DNA from 3 places in the Thioalkalivibrio sp. AKL12 genome. Region 3 is predicted to be linked to each of the others. Evidence: riboswitches for the same ligand, from Rfam matches in the RefSeq annotation. Region 3 holds a riboswitch; each other region holds the start of a gene.

Region 1 (7,222 bases), on a different contig from region 3:
ACCGTCGAATAGGCGACACAAAAAAGCCCCCTCCGGACCCGGAGGGGGCTTGTCATCGCCAGTGGCGACCGGTCGCTTATGGCAGTGACGGGATCTCGAACTGCGGCATGTCACCGGTCAGCGCGTGCATGAAGGCCTCCAGGTCCGCGACTTCATCGTCGCTAAACTCCATGCCCAGCATCTCCTGCCCCATGATGCGGATCGCCTCGTCCAGCGTGGCGGTCTCGCCGTTGTTCATGTAGGGGTAGGTCAGGGCCACGTTGCGCAGGGTCGGGGTCTTGAAGGCAAAGCGATCACTCTCCTCCCCGGTCACCAGGTAACGGCCCTCGTCTTCCGAGCCCGGCACCTGGATGCGATGGAAGTGGCTGTCGGTCAGTGCCGGGCCACGGTGGCAGGCGACGCAGCCGTTATCCGCGAACAGCTTCATGCCGCGCATCTGCTGCTCGCTCATCGCGCCCTCGTCCCCGACCAGCCAGCGATCCAGCGGCGAGTTCGGGGTGTTCAGCGTGCGCTGGAAGGTCGCCAGCGCATGGGCCACGTGATCGGCATTGATCACGTTGTCACCGTCATAGTCCGGATAGGCGGCCTCGAACTTCTCCTGGTACTCGTTGAACTCTTCCAGACGCTCGATTGCGTCCTCCAATGGCATCGCCATCTCGATCGCGTCCTGGATCGGACCCAGCGCCTGGCCTTCCAGGTCGTCCTCGCGACCGTCCCAGAACTGTGCCGTGAAGAAGCCGGAGTTCAGCACCGTCGGGGTGTTGCGCTCGCCGACCTGGCCGTCATGACCCACCGCACGCGGGATACGATCCGCCCAGCCCAGCGCCGGGTTGTGGCAGGTCGCGCAGGAGATCACGCCCGAACTGGAGATGCGCGGCTCGAAGAACAGCATCTTGCCCAGTTCGATCTTCTCCTTCGTCATCGAGTTGTCCGCCGGGATCGGCGGCAGCGCCGGCAGCGGCTCGAACACATCCCGGTACTGCGAGTAGTCGGTATCCGCCACGGCGGGCGCGGCCACGCCCAGCGCCAGGGCGGTGCAGGCCGAAAAGATGGCGCTACGAAGATAAGAACGTCGAATCATGGCGCGTCTCCCTGAGATTGGATCGGTGTCGGCGAAGACCGATATAGACTCGGTCCAAATCACCTGAATCCCACCCTATCGACCCGGTATTCGATCGACCAGCGAAATCAGCCCGCCCGTTGATCCAGATCAATCATTGCGGTTGGTCGCTCATCAAACGCGCCTCTTGCCGGCCTGTTTGCACACCAGTACCCTTCGCCCCGCCTCCAGGTGCCCTGGCGTTCCATCGCCGGGGATAATCGGGAAGCCGGTGCGCGAACTGCCGTTCGCAATGCCGGCACTGCCCCCGCAACGGTAGGTGAAGACAACGGATCGACAACCACTGCGCCGCAATTCGGCGTGGGAAGGCGATCCGCCCGGGCACCCCCGCCCGCTTCACGAGTCCGGAGACCGGCCAGGAGGAAACCTGACGCTGCGGCGGGCAAGCGGTCGGGTCGGGCTCGCTGTGTCTATAGTCCCCGACCTCCCCTGGCCCACCCAGCGTCATTCCATCCACGGCGCACGGGGTGTGCGTCCCAGGGAGAATGACTTTGAACAAACCGACCCGACGACCCGGCCGGCCGCCACTCCTGGCTCCGGCCCCGACCCTTCTCGGCCTGTTGATCGCCAGTGGCGGGGCTTCCCCCCTCCAGGCACAGTTCGAATTCGGAAGCGAAGCCGACGACTTCGCCATCACCCTGGACCCGCTCATCCAGGGCCGCTACGCCATCGAGCGGGGCGACGAGGGAACCACCACCGAATTCGACTTTCGCCGCGCCTGGCTGGATACGACGGGCACCCTCTTCCACCCCGATCTTAGTTTTCGCCTGCAGCCCGACTTCAGCAGCGGCGAGCTCTCGATGCGCGATGTCTGGCTCCAATACGCGCTGACCGAGTCCCTCGACCTGCGCGCCGGCCAGTTCACCGTGCCCTTCGGTCTGCCGCGGGACATCGGCGGCCCCAACCGGCTGTTCACCGAGTTGAGCATCGCGGGGAATCAGTTCGAGGTCCCGGCCGGACGCGATACCGGCGTCACCCTACTGGGGGGCGACGGCGACGACCGGGCCTGGGCCATCGGCGTGTTTGACGGTCGCGGCCGCCTTGACCAGCGGGATGACCGACCGTCCACCTCCGGCCACCTGTTCAGCGCTCGGGGGGCCTGGGCACCGGTAGGTACCCTTCCGCGCGACAACACGACCGTCGGCAAGCCGGTCGAGCATACGGTGGCCCACGGCGTCGGCCTGCAGGCGGCGAACCGCAATCACCTGCGCGACTGGACTCGCGGACGGGAGAACCAGGTAAATCAGCAACGCGCCGACTGGGTCACCGCAACGGCCGACAGCGTCGTCAAGTTTGCCCGCACCGCCATTTCAGTCGCCGCCTTCCGCCGCGACGTATCGCCCGATCACGGTCCCTCCTACCACGACCTGGGCGCCGAACTCGAGCTGGCCCAGGCACTGCCCTGGGAGGGGCTAGAGGTCGCCGCGCGCCACGCTGTGCTGCGCCACGACGCCGGCGACGACCTCGGCACCGACGAGCGCTGGCAGCGCGAATGGGGCGCCGGCCTCAACTGGTATCACCGCGGCCAGCGACAAAAGACCCAATTGATGTGGCTGGACCGCGACGCTGGCACTTCAGACTGGGAGCTGCACTTGCAGCACCAGTTCCGCTTCTGAAACCGGAAAGGAGATCCGACATGACTAGAACCACCTTCACACCGGCCCTCCGGGTCACCGGCCTTGTCCTGATCCTGCTCGCCGCCACCGTCGCCCATGCCGGCGAGGTGACGCTTCCGATGCCCGGGCCCTGGGGTGACGACTACAGCGAGACCCTGGACGACCCGGACACAGTGGACGCCACCGAGGCCTTCCAGCGCTTCCGTCAGCAGAGCATGCAGGGCACATCCGCCACCTACCGCAGCATCGAGCAGATCCTGCGTTATGGCGCACCATTCGCCGGACGTCTGCCCGATCTGGCCGAGGAACTGGCGCGCCGCGCCGACGACATCGAAACCTGGTTCGCACGCGAGACACCCGCGCGGCACGGCGAACCCGGAGCCCTGCCCGCGGCCTGGGAAGACCCGGACTTCGCCGAGTACAAGGCCGCCTACCGCGAGGCCGCCCAACAACTACAGCGCAAGGTGGAGTCGGCCGAGGACCTGGGGAACGAAGACTTCCAGCTTCGCGCCACCGAGGCCCTGAACGGCGTGCGCCACCATTGCCTGGCCTGTCACGACAACTACCGCCGCCGCTGAACCGGGTAGGAACCAAGGGGCCGCCTGGCGGCCCCTTTCCGTAATCCTGACCAGGAAGCAACCACCTTCGCCTGCAAGCAGGCTGCCACATCGCCGTGAACCGCAAGACACAAGGAGCCTGCTTGCAGGCGAACACCGGGGCCTCCACAACGCTCACCGGGATCGTCCCTGCCTGCGGAAGATCGAAGACGCGACGCTTAGTCCCCGTCCATGCCCCGATAACGGCGCACGTGCGCCGGGTCGTACAGCGCACTGTCGCGGAAATCGCCCGGATCCAGCGCCGGCCCCACCAGGATCAGCGCCGAACGCCGCGTGGTCAGGGCCACTGCCCGTTCCACGATATTGCCCAGCGAACCGCGCACCACGGTCTCGTCCGGCCAGCTGGCGCGGAAGACGATCGCCACCGGACAGTCGCAGCCGTAGTGCGGACGCAGGTCCTCGACCACGGTCTCGATATTGTGCAGCGATAGGTGGATCGCCAGGGTCGCCCCGGTCGCGGCGAAAGCCTCCAGCCGTTCGCGCTCCGGCATCGACGAGGCCCGTCCCGGCGTACGCGTCAGCACCACCGACTGTGCCACCTCCGGCACGGTCAGTTCGCGCCCCAGGGTCGCCGCGGCCGCGGAAAACGCCGGCACGCCCGGGGTGATGGTGTAGTCGATCCCGGCCGCCTCCAGGCGGCGGATCTGTTCGCCCAGGGCGCTGTACACCGACAGATCGCCGGAATGCAGTCGTGCGACATCCTCACCGGCCGCATGCGCGCGCTGGATCTCGTCCATGATCGCGTCCAGCGTCAACGGCGCGGTGTTGATCACACGCGCCCCCTCCGGCGCATGCTCCAGCACGGCCTCGGGTACCAGTGAACCCGCGTACAGGCATACCGGACAGGCCGCAATGCGATCGCGCCCGCGCAGGGTCAGCAGGTCCGCGGCACCCGGCCCCGCTCCGACAAAATGAACCGTCATGATGACTCCTTGGATAGGTGATGGGCATCGACCCAGGCCACCGCACAGCTGGCCCGCGCTGACAGACGACGCGGCAACAGCAAACGCGCGCCTGCGCCGGCTGCCGCCAGCGCCGCCGCCTCGGCCACCGACCCGACATCGGCGGTTGCACGTGCCCGCCGCGACTCCGTAAGCACTACGCCGTCGCAGTCCGCCAGCGCGGCCGCGGACAGAAATACGAGTTCCAGTTCCAGCTCGCACGCCACCGTCGCCAGCATGGCGCTGTCGCTCTTGTGCGCCGGCGCCGCCAGCTGCCGGGCCCCGATCGCCCCGGCACGCTCCACTCCCGGCATGGCGCGGGCCTCGGCCAGAACCGCACGAATCAGACCCTCCAGCTCCCGCGTCGTACAGGCAGAGGCAAAGCCGACGCCTGGCACGACCCAGGATCCCGCCTGGTTCAACTCCGGTGCAGGGACCACAGGGTCACCGGCCGCAGCGGTTTCCAGCCCGACATCGCGCCCAGCGGTTCCGAGCGACTCACATTGATCCGTGTCAGCTCGCCACCATGGCGCTCGCGCGTCGCCGCCAGCACCGCATCGCCTTCCACCGTCACGCTGTTGGCGACCAGGCGCCCCCCCGGGCGCAGGCTCTCCACGCAGTGTTCCACCAGCCCGGGCATCGTCAGCCCACCCCCGATGAAGATCGCGTCGGGGGCAGACAGATCATCCAGCGCCTCCGGCGCGCGCCCGGAGATACATTGCAGGGCCGGGACCCCTAGGGCACGCGCATTGCGCCGGACCCGCTCCAGCCGCTCCGCACGCGGCTCGATGGCCACGGCGCGGTTCGCTGGATCCGCCAGCATCCACTCGATACCGACAGACCCCGACCCGGCGCCAATGTCCCACAGGCACTCGCCACGCCCGGGCGCCAGCAGGGCCAGCGTTACCGCACGCACCTCGCGCTTGGTAATCTGCCCGTCCTGCTCGAATTGATCCTCCGGCCGGCCGGCGCTCGCCGCGATCACGGAGGCCGTCGAGGACGCACGGCATTCCAGGGCGATCGTGTTCAGCGGATCCACCCCACATGTCCTCCATTCCGCCACCGTGGCGGCCTCTACGCGCTCCGAGGCCCCGTCCAGTTGTTCCAGAACGGTCAGGGTCGAGGCCCCGAAACCCAATTCATCGAGCCACTGGGCCAACTCGCCAGGCGTCTCACCGTCGCGGCTGAGGATCAGCAGCCGCGCGCCGTCGTGCAGCCACGGGCGCAGCGCCTCCATGGGCCGGCCGTGGACCGACAGGCAGCGGGTCTCCTGTAGCGGCCAGCCCATGCGCGCGGCGGCCAGGCTGAACGCCGATGGCACCGGAAACACGCGGGTGGCTTCCACCGGGAAACGCCGCAGCAATGTCGTGCCAACCCCGAACCAAAACGGATCGCCGCTGGCGAGCACGCACAGCGGCTTCCCCGCTCGCGCCTCGATCCAGTCGAGAGCAGTCTCCAGCGGCGAGGGCCACAGCAGACGTTCCTGCCCCGGCTGCGGCGGCAGCATCTCCAGATGCCGGGCCCCACCGATCACCGTGGTCGCCTGCGCAACGGCCTCACGGGCCTCCGTTGCCAGTCCGGACAGGCCGTCCGCGCCCACACCGACAATGTTCAGCCATGGCGTTCGTTCGCTGTTCGTGGCTAGACTGGTCATCCTCATGAGCTCCCGTTCATCTCCTGACTCCAGCCCCAGGGCAGCTCGCCCCCGGCACGTTCTGCTGCTGGGCGGCACCACCGAGGCCGCAGCGCTGGAGCCGCTGCTGGATGCGCACCCGCGGCTGCAGGCCACCGTCTCGCTGGCCGGGCGCACCCGAAAACCGGGGCCGTCGCGGCTGCCTCGGCGCACCGGCGGGTTCGGCGGCGCCGACGGCCTGGCCGCCTGGCTGCACGCACACGCGATTGACGCACTGGTGGACGCGACCCACCCGTTCGCGCGGCAGATCTCGGCCAACGCCGTCACAGCCGCACGCAACACCGGCATCCCGCTGGCCCGACTGACCCGGCCGTCGTGGGAGGCCGGGCCGGAGGACCGCTGGATCCGCGTGCCCGACCTCGCGGCCGCCGCCCGCGCCCTTCCGGATATCGGCCGACGCGTGCTGCTGACCACCGGCCGCCAGCACCTAGAGGCCTTCGAGGCCGCGCCCGAGCTGGACTACGTGATCCGCACCATCGACCCGCCGGAACCGCCGCCGGCGCTGCCGCGGGTCACCTGGATCCACGCCCGGGGCCCGTTCACGGCCGAGGACGAGGCGTGCCTCTTGCGGGAACACGCGATTGACGTTCTGGTGACCAAGGACAGCGGCGGCGATGCCACGGCCGCCAAGCTGCAGGCGGCTCGCGAACGGGGTATCCCGGTCGTGATGGTCGAACGCCCGCCGGACGCCCCCGGGGTGCCACGATTCCACGCCCCGCAGGCGGTACTCGACTGGCTGGAGGATCTCCCGGACGCACACGGCTAACGCGGCTCCCGCCTCATTCCGCCGACTCGACATAACGCGGGGTGTACACATGCCGCCGGCCCGACGGACGCTCCACCACCCGGGTGGACGCGGCACCCACGATCACCAACGTGCTCATGTTCGCCGTGGTCGGGTCCACTTCGCCCAGGGAGGAGATCTGCACGTCTTCGCGTTCGCCGCGGCCCACCGCGGTGGCCAGCACAACCAGGGTGTTCGGCCCCTGCACCTCGCGTACGATGCCCAGTGCCTCGCCCAACTGCCAGGGACGTGCGCGCGAGATCGGGTTGTAGAAGGCCATGGCGAAGTCGGCCTCGGCCGCCAGCCGCACCCGACGCTGGATCAGCGACCAGGGTTTGAGATTGTCCGACAGCGAGATCACGCAGAAATCGTTCCCCAGCGGTGCGCCCAGTCGCGCGGCGGCCGCCTGCATCGCCGAAACCCCGGGGGCCACATCCACCTCGACGCCCCC
Region 2 (7,222 bases), on a different contig from region 3:
CCCGCGACCTGGCGATGGGCGAGATGACCCCGGACATGCGCCGGCGCAAGGCAGCCCAAGTCCTGCTGCACGAAGTGGATATCGCCCCCGAGGCCGTGGCGGTCGCGGTGCGCGAGATGACCGGCGATGCCAGCCTGGCGGCCGCCGCGGAGCAGATCGAGATTTATCGTCGCCTGGGGCTGCGCTCGCGCGTCGCGGATCTGGTGGATGCGACCGAGGACTCCCGGCTCGCGGCCCTGGAGAAGCTGCATCACGAGGCGCCGGAGGTTGCGGATCTCCTGCGCGACCGCCTGCGGGGCGTGGCGCCAACCCAGGAGGACGGTGTGCGCCGGGTGGATCAGTTCCTGGATCGACTGTTCTCCGCCGCGGACGCCGATGACCTGGCGCGCTGCACCCTCGACGACGTACAAGCGATCTTTGTCCTCGCCTTCGAGTTGGTGAACGGACGCCAGATCAAGCGGCTGAGCTTCGAATGGTCGGGGGGCTGGCAGCTCGGGGCGGCCCTGGACCGCCTCGAATCCCAGGGCAACCGCTTCCGTGTGGCTCAGGCCGGGGTGGTCAGCCGCCTGCGCTCGCTCGGCATCCTGCTGTCCCAGCACGAGGCGTCGGGCCTGGATCCACAGGCGCTGCGCGAGCCGGTCGTCAGCCTGGGTCGTCAGGTGCTGGAGGCGGTGCAGCGTCTGGAGGATCTCGAACCTTCGGAGAATTCGCCGGATGGGCAGATGCTGGGGCTCGCCCTGCGTCGGGTCGAGGACCTGCGCGAGGCGCGCGATCAGCTGATGCAGGCGCAAAGCCGCTACACCAACGCCGTGGAACGCTGGGAGGCCCTGCGCCGGGCGCAGGTCGAGAAGCGCGGCGAGAAGCGCTGGTTCAAGCGCAGCGTGCGCGGCATCCGGGTGAGCGAGGAGCTGATCGAGCTGACCGACGACCAGAAGCTGAAACTGGCCAGCCACTTCTGCTCTTTCCTCAAGGAACTCAAGATCGAGCGCGAGGGTGACCTGTTTTACTTTGGCGGCTCGGCACTGGATGCGGAGACCGCCAAGCGGATCGGGATCCAGCTCGCCTTGATCATGGAGCCGCTGGTGGATCTTACGAATCCCAGTATCCAGCGCGCGATCTATGCCAACCCCGCGGCCTATCTGGGCGGGCTCTACGTGGGCATGAGCGCGGATGCTAAGGCAGGCCTGGGCTCGGCCATGGTGCGCAAGGTCCGGCAGGATCTCGGGCGCATGGCCGAGTGGCTGGCGCTGCGCCTCACACGCATTTATCACCTGCCATTGAGCGATCCCATGCGTGACTTCCTGGTCGATCACTACGGCGCCAATCGCGAGCGCCTGGACATGCTGGCCACCCACCCCGGGGACGAGTCGCATCCGGTGGCTTTACGCGCCGAGCGCTCCCCCGAGTTCGACGCCATGTTGCAGGACAAGACCTGGGGATTGCTGCTCAAGCGCGGGGCACGCTACTTGCACGCCGAGGAACGCCGCCGCCGGTGATCGGCGGCGACACGCGAGCCTGCCAGCGTCATGCGAGAGCGCCTGGTGGGTGGGTTGGAGGCTGGTAATTTTGCACCCAACTGTGTAGGGTTCGCTGCGTTCCTCGGTGCCCGACCAGGCCTGGCTTGGCGGGTTAAACGGGAAGATCGGTGAGTCTCCGACGGGCCGCAAGGCCCGGAGACGAATCCGACGCTGCCCCCGCAACGGTGATCGAGCGAGAGACCGCCAGTCGGTCTCTGATGGTCGCGGCCAGTGCCACTGAACATGATGTTCGGGAAGGCGCCGCACCGGACGCTCGTCAGCCCGGAGACCGGCCAGGGAATGATCGCGCGGCATGCGGCGGGCATGCGAGGCGGATGATCGTGCCGGGCCGTTCGCCGGTCCTGGCCGATCCCCCTCGTGTCTGTCTCCCCCTGTCTGCGCGATCCCGACGAATCAACGGCGTGCGGGCGGCTCGCCGGGAGACTCTACAAAATGAAACGCACAGCACTTTCCGCGGCCATCCTGCTGGCCACTAGTCCCGCCTTGGCGGACACACCGAATACCGACGATGCCCAGACGCTGGAGACCGTCCAGGTCACCGCCTCGCGCATCTCCCAGACAGTGGACGAGACGCTCGCTTCGGTGACCATCATCGACCGCGAAGAGATCGAACGCCTGCAACCCCTGCAGTTCACCGATCTGTTGGAGGGGCGCGCGGGGATCGAAACCTCCCAGAACAGCGCCTTCGGCAAGTCCACTTCGGTGTATACGCGTGGCACGAGTTCCGACCATACGCTGCTGTTGATCGACGGCGTGCGCATGGGTTCCGCGACGACGGGCGGCGCAAGCTGGCAGTTCCTGCCTCCGGAAGAGATCGAGCGGGTGGAGATCGTGCGCGGTCCGCGCACCAGCATCTACGGTTCCGATGCGATTGGTGGCGTGGTGCAGACCTTCACTCGCGAAGGCCGCAAAGGGCCTCCGAAAGTCAACGCGTTTGTCGGCGGTGGCAGTTTGAATACCCGCGAGGCCGGGGTTGGTGTCGCGGGTGGTACCGAGAGCACGAACTACAGTTTCTCGCTCAGCCACTTCGCGACCGACGGCATCAATGTGCAGGACGATGTCGGTGACGACGACCGGGATGGCTACGACAACACCTCGTTGGCAACCAAGGTCTCGCACCGTCTGGATAATGGCGTCGAGTTCTTCGGGAATATCCTTTATTCGGAGGGCACGACCGAATTCGACGGTACCGAAGATGAAACCGATTTTCGGCATGCCGCCCTTCGTGCTGGCTTGCGAGTGCCTGTAACCCCCCTTTGGGACACCGAACTCAGTGTTAGTCACAGTCGCGATGAGAACGATAATTTCAGCGAAGGCGTCTTTTCGTCGCGCTTCAATACGAAACGCGACGGCGTGGATTGGCGAAATGATTTCGAGATAATGGACCGTGTTTATTTGATTGCCGGGCTTGATGCATATGAAGACCGGGTCGATAGCACGGCTGATCACGTTGAAGATTCGCGCTACAACGTCGGTGCGTACTCGGTGCTGCGCACGGAAGTGGGTGACCATGACTTGGAGGGCAGTATTCGCCATGACACCAATGAGCAGTTTGGTAGAAAAGTAACCGGGCAGGTTGCTTGGGGAGTGCAGGCAACGGACGCACTGAGATTGCGTGCTTCCTACGGTACTGCCTTCAAGGCTCCAACTTTCAATGATCTCTATTTCCCAGAATCGTCGTCGTCATTCGGGACATATCGAGGTAACCCGGGGCTAGCTGCAGAGGAATCTGAGACCGTCGAGATTGGAATGCGTTACAGCGTCAGGGGCGTTCACCTTGATTTAAGCATTTTCGAGACCCATGTTGATGGTCTTATCCAATACCAGTGCGTTGCGAATTGTAACGACCTCAATCCGGCTACGGATGTGAACGAGCCTCGAAATGTTAATGAGGCACGGATTCGTGGGTTGGAGATCGAGGGAGGGCACGATATAGGAGCATGGAGCTCTCGTGCTGCGCTGACGCTACTGGATACAGAGAATCGAGACACTGGTAACGAATTGTCTCGCCGCTCTCCGGTGACTGCTCGCTTCGACCTCGATCGTCAATTCCAACGCATTTCTCTGGGAGCGTCATTAATCGCGAAGAGTCGTGCAAAGGAAGATCTTTTCGGTGGGGGGCAGGCACGTTTATCCGGCTACGGCCTACTGAATCTGCGCGCGAGCTATCAGATTGCGCCGGAATGGCAGCTGCAGGCTACGGTCAACAATGTGTTCGACAAGGACTACGAGACCGCCGGGGCGTACAACCAGCCGGGCCGGGCCGCGTTCGTGAAACTGCGCTACCAGCAGAGGTGATTCATGGGTAATCGACTTTCGAAGATTGCGACCCGTACGGGTGACGAAGGCCGGACTGGGCTGGGTGACGGCTCGCGGGTGGACAAGGATAGCCACCGGGTCGAGGCGTTTGGCGACGTGGATGAGCTGAATAGTGTCGTGGGCCGGTTGCTGGTCCACGACCTGCCGGAGGAGGTGCGGCGCTCGCTCGCGCTGGTACAGCACGAGTTGTTTGATCTCGGCGCGGAACTGGCAGTGCCAGGGCACCAGGCCCTCCCGGACGCTTCCGTGGAGCGGCTGGATGTGGAGTTGGAGTCCTTCAACGACGATCTGCCCGCCCTGAAGGAGTTCATCCTTCCGGGGGGGGGTCCCGCTACGGCCGACTGTCACATTGCGCGCACCGTCTGCCGGCGCGCGGAACGGCGTCTGGTGGCGCTTAACCACCACGAGGCATTGCGACCGTCTTCGCTGGCCTATATCAACCGGCTGTCGGATCTCCTGTTCGTGCTCTGCCGCGTCCTCGCTCGCCATGAAAACGGTGCCGAGGTCCTCTGGCAGCCGGCCAGCCAGCGCGGCTGACGCCTCTTCTGACGGGCGCCGCTCTGGCGGCGTCTCATTCCCATTGCAGCGGTTGCTGGCGTGTCGGGTATACGCCTCGCGACCTCTTGCCGTTTTTTGTCGGGAAGTCCCATGCGTTTCCGTGTTTCCATTCTGATTGCTTTCGCGTTTTTCCTCTTTGGGGTTGTTCCGGCCGGCGCGGGGCCGCTGGTGGTGGGTGTGGTCTCCGATCGCTCGGCGGCGGAGGTCGCCGCCGGGGCGCATCGTTTCCTCGAGGCATATCCGGAGGCGGAGGTCGTGCTGCGCACCCCCGAGCAACTCACGGACAAATCGGACGAGGCGGTATCGGCGCTGTGGCGCGAGGCCGACGCGGTGCTGGTGGCTGCGGTATTCGGGGATCAGGCTGCACGCCTCGATCGTCTGTTGCGGGAGACCACGCCGCCCGAGGGGGCCCCGATTCTGGCCATTAACAGCGTGCGTCACCTGACGGCCCTGTCGCGGATCGGCGGCGAGGCCGTACTCGCAGGCCTCGATGACGAGGTGCGTACCGAACTGGCGGCCAACCCCGAACCGGGCGAGGACCCGCGCGTGCACCTGGCCCAGCAGCAGGAGCGCTTCCCCGAACAGGCGGACTGGCTGACCGGGCGCGCGTTCTATCAGGGGCGTACGCCGGAGAACATGGAGGGCCTGATGCGCTGGCTGGCCGCGCGCGGCGGCCACGCGATCGACGTGCCCGATCCGGACCCGCGCGAGACCATCCGTTATTACCGTCATGGCGGTTCCAGTCCCGATCCGGACGCTCTCGACCTGGAGGCGGGTCCGGCCGTGGCGCTGCTGGATCTGGATACCGGTGACCGGCCGGGCGACCGCGCCCTGCTGGATGCGGCCTGTGAGGCCTTAGAGAACCGCGATATCCAGTGTTTTGTGGTGCTCGCGCGCTGGGGCGGGGCGAGCCGCGAGGCAGTCGAGACCCTGGAGAACGTGACCGGGCCGGCGGATCTCGCGGGGATCGTGAGCCTGCAGGACTTCGTGGTCGGCGGGGGCGGCAACCGCGAGGCGGTGGCCGAGGCCTTCGGCGAGCTGGATGTCCCGGTGATCAAGGGCATCCGACTGGCGGACGTGAGCGCGACCCAGTGGCGGCTGTCGCACGAAGGAATCCCCTGGGACAAGGTGCACTACCACGTGGCCATGCCGGAGTTGCAGGGCATAAGCCAGCCGATGGTGCTGGCGGCCGCGGGCGCCCCGGAACAGGACGAACGCACGGGAGTGCGCCTGACCATGACCGGGCCGATCGGCGAGCGCGTCGAGGCCCTGGCGGACCGGGTGGCAAGCTGGCAGCGGCTGCGCACCCTCGACAACGCGGACAAGCGGGTCGCGGTTGTCTACTACAACCATCCGCCAGGTCGCCAGAACATCGGCGCGGACAAGCTGGATGTCCCCGAGTCGTTGCTGGAGATCCTGCAGAACCTGGAGGCGGCCGGCTATGACCTGGGTGGCGAAGTGCCGGAGGATGCCGAAGCCCTGCTGGACATGATCCAGGACCGGGCGGTGAATCTCCCGGAGCAGGCAGATGCGCTGGACGCGATCGCCGGCCGGGTGGCCGCGCTCGATCGCGAGCAGTACCAGGCCTATTTCGACGCCCTGCCGGAGTCGATCCGGGCCGAGCTGGTGGATGGCCCGATCGGCTACCTGCAGGCGCGCCTGGAGGCGGCCAAAGCCGCCGACGAGATCGATTTGGCACAAGCCGCGCTGGAAAGCGGTGTCGGTGATCTGCGCCACATGCTCGAGAGCTATCCGCACGCGGCCCAGGATCGAGCGCTGGATCTGCTCGCACAATTCGAGGCGGCCTGGGAGGCCACGCTGGCGGGTGAGGACGCGCATGCGACGACCGAGCAATTGCGCAAGGCGCTGGTGCGCACGGGCATCCCCGGCCTGACCGGCTGGGGCGAGCCGCCGGGCGAGGCGATGACCCGCGACGGCGAGATGTTGTTCCCGGGGATCGAGTTCGGCAACGTGTTCATCGGCCCGCAGCCGCCGCGCGGCTGGGAGGTCAGCGAGCGCCTGCTGCACGCGAATACCACCTTCCCGCCGACCCACCAGTATGTTGGTTTCTACCACTGGATCCGCGATCACTTCGAGGCGGATGCGCTGGTCTATGTCGGCCGCCACTCGACCCGGGAATTCCTGCCGCGTCGGCGGGCGGGTCTGGCGGCAGATGACTACCCCGAGATCCTCGGGGGCGCCCTGCCGATCATCTACCCCTACATCGTCGATGGGGTGGGCGAGGGCATCCAGGCCAAGCGCCGGGCCATGGGCGTGATGATCAGCCACCTGACCCCGCCATTGGCGGCGACCAAGCTGTACGACAGCCTGCTGGAACTGCGCCAGCTGGTGGAGACCTACGAGGCCGCGGCTCAGCCGGATGCCGCCACCCGTTCGCGGGCGGTACAGACCCTGCGCGAACGTATCGAGGATCTCGGCCTGACCGAGACCATCGAGCGGGAAATGGCCCGGGGGCATCATCACGACCACGGGCACCACCATGACGACCACGGCGATCACCACGTGGGTCATGACGAAGAGCCCGACACCACCGGGCATGGCGAAGGTCATGCGGACGAACATGGCGACGAGCAGCGTGACGCGGACCATCACCGGGAACATGGGGATGAAGAGCACGAGCACGCCCATGAGCATGATCATGAGAACGAGCATGCGGATGAGGGGCATGACGAACACGCCACGACCCGGCTGTCCGAGATGGACGAGGAGTTGCTGGTCCACGAGATCGGCCACTACCTGACCGACATGCAGGAAGACCAGATGCCCCTGGGGCTGCACGTGTTCGG
Region 3 (7,222 bases):
CAGCGAATCGTCGTCTTCCGGCAGGTGGCGCATCGCGTCGGCGCGCACGTCGCGGTAACGCGGCGGGTCCATCTTGCGCGCGGCGGGCAGGTTTACCCAAAGCTGGAAGCCGTGCAGGCCGTCCGCGTCCAGAAGCGGCATCTCGGAGTGGATTACACCGCGCCCGGCACTCATCCACTGGGCCTCGCCGGCCTCGACGCGGCCCTGGTTGCCCATGGAGTCCTCGTGAGTCAGGCCGCCGTGGACCAGGTAGGTCAGCGTCTCGAAACCGCGGTGCGGGTGCGAGGGGAAGCCGCCGATGTAGTCCTCGCGCGCGCTGGCCTTCAGTTCGTCCAGCATCAGGAAGGGATCCAGGCCGCCGCGGAAATCATGGATGCGCCGAATCTTCACCCCGGCCCCGTCCTGGGTGGGATGAGAGGTCTTCACGCTGTCCGGCGGTGTCGGGTTCATGGCGTTCTCCTTCGCAACAGATCTGCACCATACCGACCATGAAACGAAAAGAAAATTGCATCGTTTCCCTTCATGGAGCGTTCTGTCAGGGCACGGGGAGCTCCCAGGAATCGGCAAACGCCTCGAGGCTCTCGACGAAGTCCGGGTCGTGCTCCTGGCGATTGATGGTCAGGTGCAGGGTGACGGCCCGCGGCTCCGGCGGGTGACCGGTGGTCAGCGTCCAGGCGAGGCCATTCGGGCATTCCGGCAGGGAAAAGCGAACGCCACCGTTGATGACTTCCCGATGGACGCGAAACTCGCCCCACAGGCAGTACACGACGCCGGCATCGGGGCCCTCGCCGGCGATCAGCGTATCGATCGCGCCGCTGGCGTCGGGTAATGCGGACACGGTGAGGCTTCGCTGCAGGTTTTCGGCATCCAGGTCGGAATGCAGGGTGCGGAAGAATTCCATGGGGACTACTCGTTGCGCGGCAGGAAGACGGGCAGGCCGTCCACCTCGCCCACGCTCAGGCGTTGGTTGTACAGGCGCTCCAGTGCGCTGGGCACCAGCATGGTGGCCGTGGGGCCCCAGCACGCCTGTCCGTCAGGGAATAGCAGTAGCAGGTGATCGCAGTAGCGCGCCGCGAGGTTGACGTCGTGCAGGACCAGCACCGCGCCTCGGTCTTCCTGACCGACGATGGCCTGCACGCGGTTGAGCACGGCCACCTGATGATGCAGATCCAGCTGGCTGGTGGGTTCGTCCAGCAGGAGCAGGCTGGGGTCCTGCGTCAGCACGGTCGCGATTGCCAGGCGCTGGCGTTCCCCGCCGGACAACGTGTCCACCATGCGGTCCTCGAGGTCGGCGAGATCCATCGCCGCGAGTGCCGCCCGGGCGCGGGCGTAGTCCTCGGAGGACTCGATATCCCAGGGCCGCAGATACGGGTGGCGTCCGATCAGGGCCGTCTCCAGCACCGTGGCGGGAAAGCCGTCGTGGTGGGTCTGGAAGACCAGGCCCAGGCGACGGGCCAGTTCCGCGCGGGCGAGGGTCGCAATGGATTGTCCCTTGACCTTGATGGTTCCGGCACGCGCGGCCCGCAGGCCGGCGAGGGTCTGCAGGAGGGTGCTCTTGCCGGCCCCATTCGGGCCCAGGATGCCCCAGCACTGGCCCGGGTCGACCGTCAGGTCCAGCGGCGAACCGGGCGGCCGCTCGGGCACGTCGATGACAAGGTCATGCGTCGCGAGCAGGGTCTTGGGCCCCGGTTCCTGGTGGACGCTGCGCGCGCCAAGGCCCGGCGTGTCGTGTGGCTGGGTCGCCGCGGGGACTGGGAGATGTGTACGCGGCATCAGCGGCTCCGGTAGAGCAGGAACAGGAACACCGGGACACCCAGCATCGCGGTGATGACGCCCACCGGCAATTGTTCCGGGGCAATGATCGTCCGGGCCAGGGTGTCGGCCAGGGTGAGGAGGATGCCCCCGCCCAGGGCCGAGGCCGGCAGGATCACGCGCTGGTCGTTGCCAAAGATCAGACGCAGCATGTGCGGCACGATCAGCCCGACAAAGCCGACCGCGCCGACTTGGGTGACCGCGGTCGCGGTGATCAGGGCCGCCACCACATAGATCGTCCATTCCACCGGGCGTACGGCCACTCCGAGGGCCGCGGCCTGCATGGGCCCGCGCGCCAGGACGTTCAGGGTGCGGCCAAATGGCAGGGCGAGCAGGGCGACGACCACGAGTACGCCCCAGGCCGGGTAGGGGTTGCGGGCATGGGAGACGTCGCCCATCAGCCAGTACAGCATGCCCGGGAGCTCCGCAGTGGGGCTGACTGCGAGGATGAAACTGATCATCGCGCCCCAGCCGGCGGCCACCACGACACCGGTCAGCAGCAGGCGGGTCGGGGTCCAGCTGCCCGTGCCGTGGGCCAGGCCGAACACCAGAATGGTGGACAGCAGGGCGCCCACGAAGGCCGCGGCCGAGACCGAGAACATGGACAGCCCCGCCAGCATCGCCAGCAAGGCGCCCACCGAGGCACCGCCGGAGAGCCCCAGCACGTAGGGATCGGCCAGTGGATTGCGTAGCAGGACCTGCATCAGCGCTCCGGCCAGGCCTAGCAACCCGCCGGCGGCGAACGCGGCCAGCGCGCGCGGCAGGCGCAGATCCAGTACCAGGGTGCTGTGCAGTCGCGAGGCCTCGCCGAAGAAGACACTCAGCAGGTCAGGGAACGGAATCTGCACGCTGCCGTAGGCCAGTGCCACCAGAACGGAGAGCACAGACGCGGGTAACAGCACGCCCAGGGCCAGGAGGAACGAACGGGTCAAGCGGTAGCCCTCCGCTCCAGGCGGGTGAAGCGGTAGGTTGCCGGAACGGCGGGAGCGCTGCCTTCAGCGCACGTACAACGCTCCTTCATTGGTGTCCCGCGATATCCTTTCCGAGAGACTGCGAGGCGGACCGTCATGGTCATGGGGCGGGACGGCGTGCGCGGGCGCGTTCGAGTTCTTCGCACATCAGGGCGGTGCCTTCCGCGATGCGTCCGGTATGGCGTTGCAGGAGCGAAGGGGGAATGAAGAACAGATTGTCGCGCTGGACCGCGGTCATATCCTCCCATTGGCCCCAGGCGACCACCCAGTCGGGGCGGTCCTCGCCCATGCCGCCGCCGATGATGACCTCGGGGTCGGCATCCAGTACGGCTTCGCGGCCAATGCGTGGCACCAGGCGGTCGAGATCGCCGAACACGTTCACGCCGCCACAGACGGCGATGGCCTCGGCGATCAGGTGGTCGTCATTGACCGTCATCAACGGTTGCTCCCACACCTGATAGAACACGCGAATCGGGTCCCGGTCGCCGTACGTGGCGCGGAGCGCGTCCATTCGGCCCAGGAAGTCCTCTGCCGCGGCCTCGCCCTGGTCATGCGTGCCGGCGAGCGTGGCCATGCGCCGCATGCTCGAGGCCACACCCTCGAAGCTGCGTGGTTCCGATACGTACACCGGCAGTCCCAGTTCGCGCAGGCGTTCGACCTGAGAGGCGGAGTTGCCGCTCTTCCACGCGATCACCAGATCGGGGTCCCTTTCCAGTACCCGTTCCAGGTCAATCCGGCTGTAGCCGCCAATCCGCGGGATGGCCTCCGCCTCGGGCGGATAATCGCTGTACTGCGTTGCGCCCACGATGCGGTCCCCCGCACCCACGGCAAACAGCACCTCGGTGATGTGCGGCGCCAGGCTGACGATGCGCTCGGCAGGCTGCTCCAGATGGACCTCGCGGCCATCGTCGTCAGTGACCGTGATTGAGTCCGCCATTGCGATCAGCGGGGTTGAGAGCAGGCCCAGGAGGCAAGCGAGCAGTGGAGTTCGGAAAGTCCAGAATTGCATGATTTTACAGTCGCATTGGATTGATTGTTCAAGCGCCTTCGAGCCGGCTGGGGAGCCGCCACTTGGCGCTGGACTAGCGGGGCATCATAGCAGCAAGCCTGGGGCGCCTCGGAGCGTCAATTGGTCGGCAGTGGGCTTGCCGCGTATGATTGGCGGCTTGCTACCAGGTGCCCGGGCGACTGATCGCGCGGGTTAAACGGGAAGTCGGTGCAGGCGCGAGATCCTCCGCAGCCCCATTCCGACGCTGCCCCCGCAACGGTAAGCGAGTGGGTTCGAGGGGTGCTTCCGCAGGCCGCTCGGACCTCGACAAGTCGAAAGCCACTGGGCCGAACGCGGCCCGGGAAGGCGACTTGCCGCCCCGGGTTGCCGGGGCCTCGCGAGCCCGGAGACCGGCCTGGACGATGTTTCTGCGACCGCGCGGTGGGCGAGGGTCGGTAGGTGCGGGCCCCCTGTGGCCGCACCCCGATCCCTCTGCATCCGCGTCGTGTCCCCCTGACGGTAAGCCGATGCAGTCCGAGTTGCCCGCCAATGAGAACCCTTCCTGCCCGGGCGCTGATGCCGGGGGTTCGGGATTTGCCCAAGATGAGCTTGCGGCCGTCTATCGCGTGATCGCGGAACGCCGGGATATGCGCCATTTTCGGCCGGACCCGGTCGATCCAGCGGTGCTGCGGCGGCTGCTGGAGGCGGCGCATCGCGCGCCGAGCGTGGGGTACATGCAGCCCTGGCGCTTCCTGCGCATTACCGACCCGGCGGTGCGCGAGGCGCTCCACGCCCACGCGGCGGATGAACAGGCGCGCACCGCCGAGGCCTGTGGCGAGCGCGCGGCCGACGTGCATCGCTTGAAGCTGGAGGGCATCCGCGAGGCGGGCGAGTTGCTGGTCGTGGCCCTGACCGATGGCCGCGAGCGCTACGTGCTGGGCCGGCGGACGCTCCCCGAGATGGACCTCTGTTCGGCCGCGTGTGCGATCCAGAACCTGTGGCTGGCCGCCCGCGCCGAGGGCCTGGGCATGGGCTGGGTTTCCCTGTTCGATCCGGACTGGCTGGCCAATCGGCTGGACATGCCCGAAGGCGGGTACCCCATTGCCGTGCTGTGCCTCGGGCATGTCGAGCGCTTCTATGACCGGCCGATGCTGGAAACGGCGGGCTGGGACAGCCGCCGCCCGCTGGAAGACCTGGTGTTCCAGGATCGCTGGGGTGCGCCGTGCGAGCTGGCTGCGTCCACGGACGCCCGGGAATCCGCCGCGCGTCCGGATGGGCCATCCGGAGGTGGCGACACATGAGTACCTTTCTGATCTTGATCGGCGCCCTGATCCTGGACCGACTGTTTGGTGACCCACGGCGGTTCCATCCGCTCGCCGGATTCGGCCAGCTCGCGTCCTGGGCCGAATCCCGCTGGCATGCGCCCAGTCGTGTACGCGGAGCGCTCCTTCTCGCGGCGCTGGTCCTGCCCTGGGTGGCGCTGGCCGCACTGGGCGCCTCGCTGGCCTGGGGCTGGGTTCTGACGGTGGCGATCCTCACGCTGGCAATTGGCTGGCGCAGCTTGGACGAGCATGCGGAGGTGGTGGCCGAGGCCCTGGAAAAGGATGACCTGTCTGGGGCGCGCACCGGTGTCGGCATGCTGGTCAGTCGCGACACGGCGGCCCTGGACGCGCGCGGGGTGAGTGGCGCGACCATCGAGTCGGTGCTGGAGAACGGCAACGACGCGCTGTTCGCCACGATCTTCTGGTTTCTGGTGGCTGGCGCGCCGGGCGTGGTGGCCTATCGGCTGGTGAACACGCTGGACGCGATGTGGGGCTATCGCAATGACCGTTTTCGCTCGTTTGGCTGGGCTGCCGCGCGCCTGGACGATGCGATGAACCTGATCCCGGCCCGCCTGACGGCGCTGGGCTATGCCCTGGCCGGGCGCGGCCGGGACGCGCTGCAGTGCTGGCGCGAGCAGGCCGCCGGCTGGAAGAGCCCGAATGCGGGTCCGGTGATGGCGGCGGGGGCGGGTGCGCTGGGTGTGGTCCTGGGGGGAGCGGCACCCTATGGCGGGCAGCGCGAGTGGCGACCCCGCCTGGGGATGGGCCGCATGCCCGACGCGGCAGGCATTCGCCAGGCGGTTGAGCTGCTGGATCGTGCGCTGGCCATCTGGATGGCCTTCATTGTGGCCGGGGTGATTGTCGTTGTCCTGTTCTGAGGCCCAATCGATGCAGACGCCGGAGCCGCAGGTACTGATCCAGGTGCACGGGGGCGGTATCCGTCAGGCGGCTGCGCGCTACGGGATCCCCGAGGCCGACTGGCTGGATCTCTCCACGGGCATCAACCCGCATGGCTACCCCGCGGGCGAGCTTCCGCCAGGGGCCTGGGCACGCCTGCCGGAACCGGACGACGGTCTGGAGGCCGCAGCCGCCGCCTATTACGGGACCGGGGCGCTGTTGCCGGTGCCCGGTTCCCAGGCCGCGATCCAGCTGCTGCCCGCGCTACGGGAAGGCCCTTCGCGCGTGGGCATCCTCGAGCCCAGCTACAACGAACACGCCCGGGCCTGGCACGGGGCCGGGCATGACGTCGTCCCGCTGGATGGGGATTCGATTGAGGCCGCATTGCCCGGCCTGGACGTGCTGGTGCTGGTCAACCCCAATAACCCGACCGGACAGCGGTTTGACCGCGCGGACCTGCTGGCGTGGCATGCGACCCTGGCCGCGCGCGGCGGCTGGCTGATCGTGGACGAGGCGTTCATGGACGTGACACCCGAGGCGAGCCTGGCGACGGACGCGCCGCGCGAGGGTCTGGTGGTACTGCGCTCGCTGGGCAAGTTCTTTGGCCTGGCCGGGGCGCGCGTGGGATTTGTCATCGCGGAGGACACGCTGCGCACGCGACTGGCCGCCCGGATGGGCCCGTGGGGTCTTGCCGGACCGTCCCGCTGGATCGCCACCCAGGCGCTGTCGGACCGGGCCTGGCAGGCCGAGACACGCGGCATGCTCCAGGCACGTGGTCAGCGCCTGGCGGACTTGCTGCGCGACCAGGGGCTGGAACCCGCCGGCGGCACCGCGCTGTTTCAGTGGTGCCGCGTGGACGATCCCGCAGGCTGGCAGGATCACCTGGGCGCGCAGGGCATCCTCGTGCGGCGGTTTGATGAGCCGGGCAGCCTTCGTTTTGGCCTGCCGGGGCAGGAATACGAATGGAAGCGCCTGGAACAGGCGCTGGGGGCGTCCTGATGGGTACGACGCTGATGGTGCAGGGCACGACCTCGGATGCTGGCAAGAGCGTGCTGGTCGCGGGGCTGGCGCGCGTGCTGCATCGGCGGGGGCTGTCGGTGGTGCCGTTCAAGCCGCAGAACATGGCGCTGAACAGCGCGGTCACGGCCGATGGTGGCGAGATCGGGCGCGCCCAGGCCCTGCAGGCCGCGGCCTGTGGCCTGGACCCGCATACGGACATGAACCCGGTACTG

The links. A riboswitch is a leader RNA that binds a small molecule or an ion and turns the genes downstream of it on or off. The one in region 3 is predicted to bind cobalamin.
Region 1: another riboswitch for cobalamin. It lies ahead of D579_RS0104485 (porin); the one in region 3 lies ahead of bluB (5,6-dimethylbenzimidazole synthase).
Region 2: another riboswitch for cobalamin. It lies ahead of D579_RS0104385 (TonB-dependent receptor domain-containing protein); the one in region 3 lies ahead of bluB (5,6-dimethylbenzimidazole synthase).

Annotation. Positions count from the first base shown of each region.
Region 1 covers NZ_KB898892.1:162,472-169,693, reverse strand. Annotated here, with positions in the region: gene D579_RS0104495 (DUF4399 domain-containing protein) at 1-12, shown strand, start outside; gene D579_RS0104490 (cytochrome-c peroxidase) at 77-1,081, opposite strand; cobalamin riboswitch at 1,273-1,495, shown strand; gene D579_RS0104485 (porin) at 1,606-2,736, shown strand; gene D579_RS0104480 (cytochrome c) at 2,757-3,314, shown strand; gene cobM (precorrin-4 C(11)-methyltransferase) at 3,512-4,276, opposite strand; gene D579_RS0104470 (cobalamin biosynthesis protein) at 4,273-4,716, opposite strand; gene D579_RS0104465 (bifunctional cobalt-precorrin-7 (C(5))-methyltransferase/cobalt-precorrin-6B (C(15))-methyltransferase) at 4,713-5,948, opposite strand; gene D579_RS0104460 (cobalt-precorrin-6A reductase) at 5,953-6,753, shown strand; gene cobJ (precorrin-3B C(17)-methyltransferase) at 6,767-7,222, opposite strand, start outside.
Region 2 covers NZ_KB898892.1:143,741-150,962, forward strand. Annotated here, with positions in the region: gene D579_RS0104380 (hypothetical protein) at 1-1,496, shown strand, start outside; cobalamin riboswitch at 1,584-1,830, shown strand; gene D579_RS0104385 (TonB-dependent receptor domain-containing protein) at 1,971-3,836, shown strand; gene D579_RS0104390 (cob(I)yrinic acid a,c-diamide adenosyltransferase) at 3,840-4,394, shown strand; gene D579_RS0104395 (cobaltochelatase subunit CobN) at 4,506-7,222, shown strand, end outside.
Region 3 covers NZ_KB898899.1:112,304-119,525, forward strand. Annotated here, with positions in the region: gene D579_RS0110290 (pirin family protein) at 1-450, opposite strand, end outside; gene D579_RS0110295 (hypothetical protein) at 536-901, opposite strand; gene D579_RS0110300 (ABC transporter ATP-binding protein) at 907-1,773, opposite strand; gene D579_RS0110305 (iron ABC transporter permease) at 1,773-2,744, opposite strand; gene D579_RS0110310 (cobalamin-binding protein) at 2,884-3,720, opposite strand; cobalamin riboswitch at 3,941-4,205, shown strand; gene bluB (5,6-dimethylbenzimidazole synthase) at 4,299-5,072, shown strand; gene cbiB (adenosylcobinamide-phosphate synthase CbiB) at 5,069-5,971, shown strand; gene cobD (threonine-phosphate decarboxylase CobD) at 5,982-6,989, shown strand; gene D579_RS0110330 (cobyric acid synthase) at 6,989-7,222, shown strand, end outside.